DNA from 3 places in the Burkholderia pseudomultivorans genome. Region 2 is predicted to be linked to each of the others. Evidence: riboswitches for the same ligand, from Rfam matches in the RefSeq annotation. Region 2 holds a riboswitch; each other region holds the start of a gene.
What was found. A riboswitch is a leader RNA that binds a small molecule or an ion and turns the genes downstream of it on or off. The one in region 2 is predicted to bind cobalamin.

Region 1: linked by a shared signal. The riboswitch ahead of WS57_RS01705 (CbtB domain-containing protein) and the one ahead of cobG (precorrin-3B synthase) in region 2 are both predicted to bind cobalamin.
Region 3: linked by a shared signal. The riboswitch ahead of WS57_RS37425 (hypothetical protein) and the one ahead of cobG (precorrin-3B synthase) in region 2 are both predicted to bind cobalamin.

What each region holds. Positions count from the first base shown of each region.
Region 1 covers NZ_CP013377.1:388,908-391,164, forward strand. Annotated here, with positions in the region: gene WS57_RS01695 (inorganic phosphate transporter) at 1-93, opposite strand, end outside; gene WS57_RS01700 (histidine phosphatase family protein) at 323-907, opposite strand; cobalamin riboswitch at 945-1,087, shown strand; gene WS57_RS01705 (CbtB domain-containing protein) at 1,122-1,331, shown strand; gene WS57_RS01710 (CbtA family protein) at 1,345-2,067, shown strand; gene WS57_RS01715 (LysR family transcriptional regulator) at 2,098-2,257, opposite strand, start outside.
Region 2 covers NZ_CP013378.1:3,166,495-3,168,751, reverse strand. Annotated here, with positions in the region: gene WS57_RS26900 (bifunctional cobalt-precorrin-7 (C(5))-methyltransferase/cobalt-precorrin-6B (C(15))-methyltransferase) at 1-437, opposite strand, end outside; cobalamin riboswitch at 718-906, shown strand; gene cobG (precorrin-3B synthase) at 973-2,257, shown strand, end outside.
Region 3 covers NZ_CP013378.1:4,064,068-4,066,324, reverse strand. Annotated here, with positions in the region: gene WS57_RS31085 (cell division protein ZapA) at 1-211, opposite strand, end outside; gene WS57_RS31080 (hypothetical protein) at 208-558, opposite strand; cobalamin riboswitch at 725-977, shown strand; gene WS57_RS37425 (hypothetical protein) at 1,041-1,493, shown strand; gene WS57_RS31075 (FecCD family ABC transporter permease) at 1,490-2,257, shown strand, end outside.

The DNA of each region.
Region 1 (2,257 bases), on a different replicon from region 2:
GATCGCGAGCACCAGCAGGAATACGGCATAGCCGAGCTGCCGGGTGCGTTCGGGGGAGCCGGAACGGGCGGTGGACGAAGCGGGCTGATTCATGACGGCATCTCGTAAGGGAACCGCGTCCGATCCTAGCCTCGGCATTCAGTCACTTTGATGACAGCCGCGGCGCGCGACCACGTTCTTTACACGAATGAAAGGTTTCGGTGCGAGAGATTTCGTTGGCAAAACGAAAGAACTGGCATGAGGCGCTTTTCCCGCTTTCGACGCCTTTGCACACGGCGTCCGCGACGTGTCGAACGCAATCCGCCGGTTGTCGCGTTCGAGCTCACCCTGAACGGCGATCGGAGCGGTCGTCGTCCGCGATCGGCATCCAGCCCTCCGGCGTGTGCGCGAACGTCGTGCACGACAGCGGCGCGATGTCGATGCCCGACACGGTCCTCGCATCGGCGCGCAGTACGTTCGCGATCACGGCCCGCACGATCGTCGCGTGCGTGATCGCGACGATGTCGCGCTCATGCGGCAGACGGTTCAACCATGCGCCGGCCCGTCGCATCGCCTCGTCGAACGATTCGCCGCCGTGCGGCGATGCGGACGGATCGCCGATCCATGCGCGAAGCTCGTTCGGGCAATCGCGACCGAGATCCTGCAGCCGCTTGCCGCGCCAGCCTCCATAGTCGACCTCGCGCAGCATCGCGTCGATGTCGGGATGCAGCCCGAGTGCGTCGGCGGTCTGCCGCGCGCAGCGGGCGGGACTGCACAGCACGCGCGCGTCTGCGATGCCTGCGCGCCGCTCGCGGTGCGCGGCCGCTTCGGCCAGGCCGCGCGCATCGAGCGGCTCGTCGTCGGGAAACGTGCCGGTGCGCATCGCGCGGGTCGATGCGTGTGCAATCAGGCGCAGCAGCGCGGGCATGTCGGTGTCGGTCTCCGGATGGCGCGGCGGGCGGGCATGGGCTTCATGGCCCGGACGTTCGCGCGTACAATGCGCCCGATACGAAGCGCGGAAGCCGGTGAGAATCCGGCGCGGTCGCGCCACTGTAACCGCGGATCCCGCATCCCGGAAGTCAGACCTGCCTTCGTTGACCGTCCATTCATTGACCGGGGCGCGATTCCCCTGAGGTGCATCCATGAGCGAAGCAGTCCTGAAGCCGGCCGTCGCGCCGGTGCCCATTCCCGTCCGCGAACTGTTGCCGTGGGCCGTGTTCGTCGGCCTGATCCTGTTGCTCGCGCTTTACTTCGTCGGCGCGGAACAGGGCGCGACCTCGCTCGTGCCCGGCATGTACGTGCACGAGTTCGTGCACGACGGCCGCCATCTGCTCGGCTTTCCCTGCCACTGACGCGGAGTTCACGATGGTTGGAAAGCTGCTCATGCGGGGGATGCTCGCAGGCATCGCCGCGGGTCTCCTCACGTTCGGTTTCGCGAAGATCGTCGGCGAACCGCAAGTCGATCAGGCGATCGCCTTCGAAGAGAAACTCGATGCCGCCCACGGCGATGCGCCGGAACCCGAACTGGTCAGCCGCGACACGCAGGCCGGCATCGGCCTGCTGACGGGCGTCGTCACGTACGGCGCGGCCTTCGGCGGACTGTTCGCGCTGACCTTCGCGTATGCATACGGCCGCGTCGGCCGCATCGCCGCGCGACCGCTCGCCGCGTGGCTCGCGCTCGGCGCGTTCGTCGCGCTCGTGATCGTGCCGAACCTGAAGTACCCGGCCAATCCGCCGTCGATCGGCGACCCGGATACGATCGGCTATCGCACCGGCCTGTTCTTCCTGATGATCGCGATCTCGATCGCGACGATGGTGTTCTCGGTCAGCGTGCGTCGTCATCTGCTCGCGAAACTGGGCCACTGGAACGCGTCGATCGCCGCGGCGCTCGTGTTCGTCGCGATCATCGCGGCCGTGCAGTTCGGCCTGCCGTCGATCGACGAAGTGCCGGCGGCGTTCCCGGCGGTGCTGCTGTGGAAGTTCCGCGTCGCGGCGATCGGCATGCAGGCGATCCTGTGGACGACGATCGGCCTGCTGTTCGGCGCATGGGTCGAGCGCGGCGAACGCAGCGCGGTGCGCGCGGCCTGACGCCGGGCCGCCTCGGCCGACCGCGCGCGCCTATCGCAGCATGCGCGGCGCGTTCCACGTCGATTCGCGCGCCAGCGCGACGAACGCGGCCAGGTAGTCGATCGACGCGTCCGCTTCTCGGATGCCGAGGAAGATCTGCTTCGCGATTCCCTTCCTGCCGAGCTTGACCGGCACGACCGGCATCCGGTCC
Region 2 (2,257 bases):
CTCAGCACGAACAGGCGCCGCCCCGGCAGCAGGTGGCGCGCCAGCGTCGCGAGCGGACGGCCGACCAGCGACACCGCGCCGACCTCCTGCAACGCCCAGCCGAGGCGCGCGGCCGCGAGCGACAGCGACGACGGCGCGGGCAGCACGCGCCATTCGTCGGCGCCAAGCTGGCGCGCCAGCGTCGCGCCGACGCCGAACAGCATCGGGTCGCCGCTTGCAAGCACGCAAACGGGCGTGCCGCGGCGCGCGAGCACGCCCGACAGCTCGAACGGCGACGGCCACGCTTCACGCGCGGCCGGGAGCCGCGACGGCAGCATGTCGAGATGCCGCTTCGCGCCGACGACGAGCGTCGCGTCGAGCAGCGCGCGGCGTGCGGCGCGGCCGAGCCCCGCGAAGCCGTCGTCGCCGATGCCCACCACCGTCAGCCATGCCGTCATGCACCCTTCCCCATCGTTCGTCCTGTTGCCGACCGCGTACCGGTCCGCATCGCGAAAAACGGGATAGTACCGTGTTCCACTCCGCGTTTCACTTGCCGGGCGGGCGTCGCCTGCGCATGCGGACGAGTCGGTGCGCGGCCGATTCGGCTGACGAAATATCGGCGACGCGCGCGCGGCCGGCATCGCCGTCCAACCGACGACGGCTTCGCCACGATGCCGCCGCCGTCCACGTCCGCCGCACGGTTTTCCGGTCGCGAGCCGCCCGCGAAATCGGGTATGCTACGCGCGTTCGTTCGCCGGTGCCCTTCGGGGCCGAAGAGGGAACACAGGGCGCATCGCGCTGCTGTGGCTGCCCCCGCAACTGTAGACAGCGAGCCGTTCCCCCCTCACGCCACTGGTTTCACCGGGAAGGCCGGGAGCCGGCGCCGACCTGTCAGCCAGGAGACCTGCCGGCCTGAAAGTGCGTGCGTGCCAGCCGGCATCGGGCGGGGTGTACCGATGCGTTGGCCGCGGCGCGACACTGTCCCGGTGCCTCTTGAGTTCCGCCCCCGTTTCCGTTTCCGCATCGTCCGTCGTGCGCCCGTCGGCCTGTCCGGGGCTCGTGCGCGTGGTCGCGGCCGCCGACGGCGGACTGTGCCGGATCAAGCTGCCCGGCGGCCGGCTTCACGCACGACAGGCGCGCGCGATCGCCGACGCCGCGCGCGCGTACGGCTCCGGCGCGATCGACGCGACCAATCGCGCGAATCTGCAGCTGCGCGGCATTCGCGACGGCGCGGCCGCCGCGCTGACGCGTGCGCTGCTCGACGCCGGGCTCGGCCCGCAGGTCGATGCCGACGATGCGGCCGCGCTCGCCGCCAGCGACGACGCGCGCAACCTGATGCTCAGCCCGCTCGCCGGACACGATCCGGCCGCATGGCTCGACAGCCGCGCACTCGCGGCACCGCTGTTGCGGATGCTCGCAAACGAGCCGCGTCGCGGCGAACTGTCGCCGAAGTTCTCGATCCAGCTCGACGGCGGCGAATCGGTCGCGGCGCTCGATCATCCTCACGATATCTGGCTCGCCGCGTGGCGTCGCGCGGACGGCGACGTGCGCATCGCGGCCGGGCTCGCCGGATGCCCGCCCGTCGCGCAGCGCGACGCGCCCGCGTCGATCGACGTGTCGCCCGGGCAGACCGTCGCGCTCGTGCGCGCGCTGCTGCTCGCCTTCCTCGATCTCGCGCCGGCCGACGTGACGCGCATGCGCGCGCTGCTGGCGACCAGCAACGAAGCCGCGCTGCTCGAACACGCGCGGCGCTACCTGCCGTTCCCGCTGGTCACCGATCCGGCGCTGGCCGGCTGGCGTCGCCCGCCCTCCGACGCCGCGCTGCGCTTCGGCGCGCGCGCGTCGCTCGACGCAGGCCGCTGCAGCGTCGGCGCGCAGTTCGCGCTCGGACGGCTCGACGCGGCGCAACTCGAACGGCTCGCCGCCTGCGCCGAAGCCGACGGCGACGGCACGCTGTCGATGACGCCATGGCAAGGCGTGTTCATCCACGGCGTCGCAGCGGCCCGTGCGCCGGCCGTGCTCGACGAATTCGCCGCGCTCGGCCTCGTGTGCGCGCCGTCCGATCCGCTGGCGACGCTGGTCGCCTGCACCGGCAGCACGGGCTGCGCGAAGGCGCGCGCCGATACCAAACGCGACGCGCTCGCGCTGGCCGCCCGCGTCGGCCGGCCGATCGATGCGCACCTGAGCGGCTGCGAGCGCCATTGCGCGCTGCCGCGTCCGGCGACGCACACGCTCGTCGCGGTTGCTCCGGCGCATTACGACTTGTACCGGCGCGATG
Region 3 (2,257 bases), 900 kb from region 2:
TCGTTTGCAGTCGCAGCAATTCCGATGCGAGCGACAGCGCCGCCATGACCGCGATGCGATCGGTGCCGCGCACCGAACTGTTCGCGCGGATCTTCGACATTTCGGCGTCGACGCGCGCGACGGCCTCGAGCAGCGCTGCTTCGGTCTCGGCCGAGCAGGCGAGACGATAGGCCTGGCCGAGAATCGAGACTTCGATCTGCTTGGTGCTCATGCATGTTCTCCGTGGCTGGCCGCGTCGTCGCCATCGGTGCGCGCCTGCGCATCCAGCAGGTCGAGCTGGTTGTCGGATTGTTCCGCGCTCTTGGTGCGCGGCAGCTTCTCGAGGATCGCGTTCAGTTTGACCTGGGCGTCGTCGATCTTCGCCGACAGCGTGTCGCGCTCGGCTGCGAGCGCATTGCGTTCCTCGCGCAGTTGCGCGAGCTCCGCGCGGACCGTGTCCGCTTCCGCGCGCAATTGCGCGACCTGCTCCTCGAGCGCGAGCCGTTCCGAGTGGTAGCGCTTGTTCAGCGAAATCAGTCGGCCAATATTTTGAGAAAGGGTTTCGAGTTCGTTGAGCATCTGCTGCGTCCTCTAAAGACCCAGCATTTTAGCGCGGAATACCGGGCATTCCGACATCTGTAACGTTTCCAGTCGTAACACCCCCGCTTCTTGTCGCGAATCGGCGTGTTGCGCGGCACATTGCGCACGTCGCGCGAGGCTTTCTTGACGCTCGCGCGGCCCGCTCCTAAACTGGCGCCGCCTCGGTGCACGCGCGTGGCACGCGCGGTTAAACGGGAAGCAGGGCGCGCGCTTTCGCCAGCAAGCCGCCAACCTGCGCTGCCCCCGCAACGGTAAGCGGCCGCGTCGTTCGACGCAGGCCGGCTCGGGCGCGTCCGGCATGCGTTTCGCATGCGGCGCGGGCCACTGCGCGATTTCGCGCGGGAAGGCGAGCCGGTCCGCCGCCAGCCCGGATACCGGCCGGGGCGGGAAGCCCGCACGGGCTTCATGACGCGCGGCCTGCGGGGAGGCAGGATGCGCAGTGCTTGACGGGATTTTCTTCGATGCCGACCCCAATCGTGCGCCGGGCACCGGGCGCGCGCCGCAGCCTTGTCGCTTGCCGCCGTCGTGCGCATCGGCGCGGCTGGATCGCCGATCGTGCTGCGGCGCGCCGTGCCCTGTTCGAAGCGGCGCCGGCGCATCGGTCGCACGCGGTGCGGCCGTTCGCGTCGGGCCGCACCGTGCCGGCTCGACCTGACCGCCGTCCCGACCCGGACGCTTTCCTCTATATTGCGCACAATGCCTGCCGCGCGACCGCGCACGGATCCGGATCCGACGCGATCGCCGACTTCACCGTGCATGCCGGCGCGACGGCGGTTACGCCGGCGTGCATCCCGACACGCCGTTCGACAAGGACTACAAGCTTGCCTATGCCCATCCCCTGCGATGCCGCGATGCCGCTGTCGCGCCCGGCCGGCCGCCGCCGCGCATCGCGCACGGCGCCGCACGTCGCATGAACGCCGCGCGCGCCACGGCGATCTGGACCGCGCTCGCGGCCGTGGTCGCGCTCTTGCTGGTCGCGTCGCTGTCGATCGGCAGCGTGCCGATGTCGCCATGGCAGGCGCTTGCATCGCTCGTGCCGCACGGCGGCGGCGCGGCGGCCCACGACGCGCTGTTCGCCGACATCGTGCGCACCTTGCGCCTGCCGCGCGCGCTCGCGGGCTTTGCGTGCGGCGCACTGCTCGCGCTGGCCGGCGCGCTGCTGCAGGTGCTGCTGCGCAATCCGCTCGCGGAACCGTACGTGCTCGGCGTGTCGGGCGGCGCGGCCGGCTTCGCGCTGGTTGCGATGATCGCGGGCGGCGCATGGTGGCTCGTCGACGCGTCCGCGTTCGCCGGCGCGCTCGTGTCGATCGCGCTCGTGCTCGGGCTCGCGCGCCGCGAGCTGGGGCGCGGCGACGCACGCGACGCGTCGCCGCGGCTGCTGCTCACCGGCGTCGTGATCGCGGCCGGGTGGGGGGCGCTCGTCACGCTGCTGCTGTCGCTCGCGCCCGACGCGCGCCTGCGCGGCATCATCTTCTGGCTGACCGGCGACCTGAACGGCGCAAGCGCGCCGTGGTTCGCCTGGGGCGCGCTGCTGCTGGCGGCCGGCGTCGCGCTGCCGGCCGCGCCGCAACTGAACGTGCTGCTGCGCGGCGATGCGACCGCGCTTGCGCTCGGCGTGCCGGTCGCGCGCTTGCGCGTGCGGATCTATCTCGTCGCGTCGCTGGCCGCCGCCGCCGCG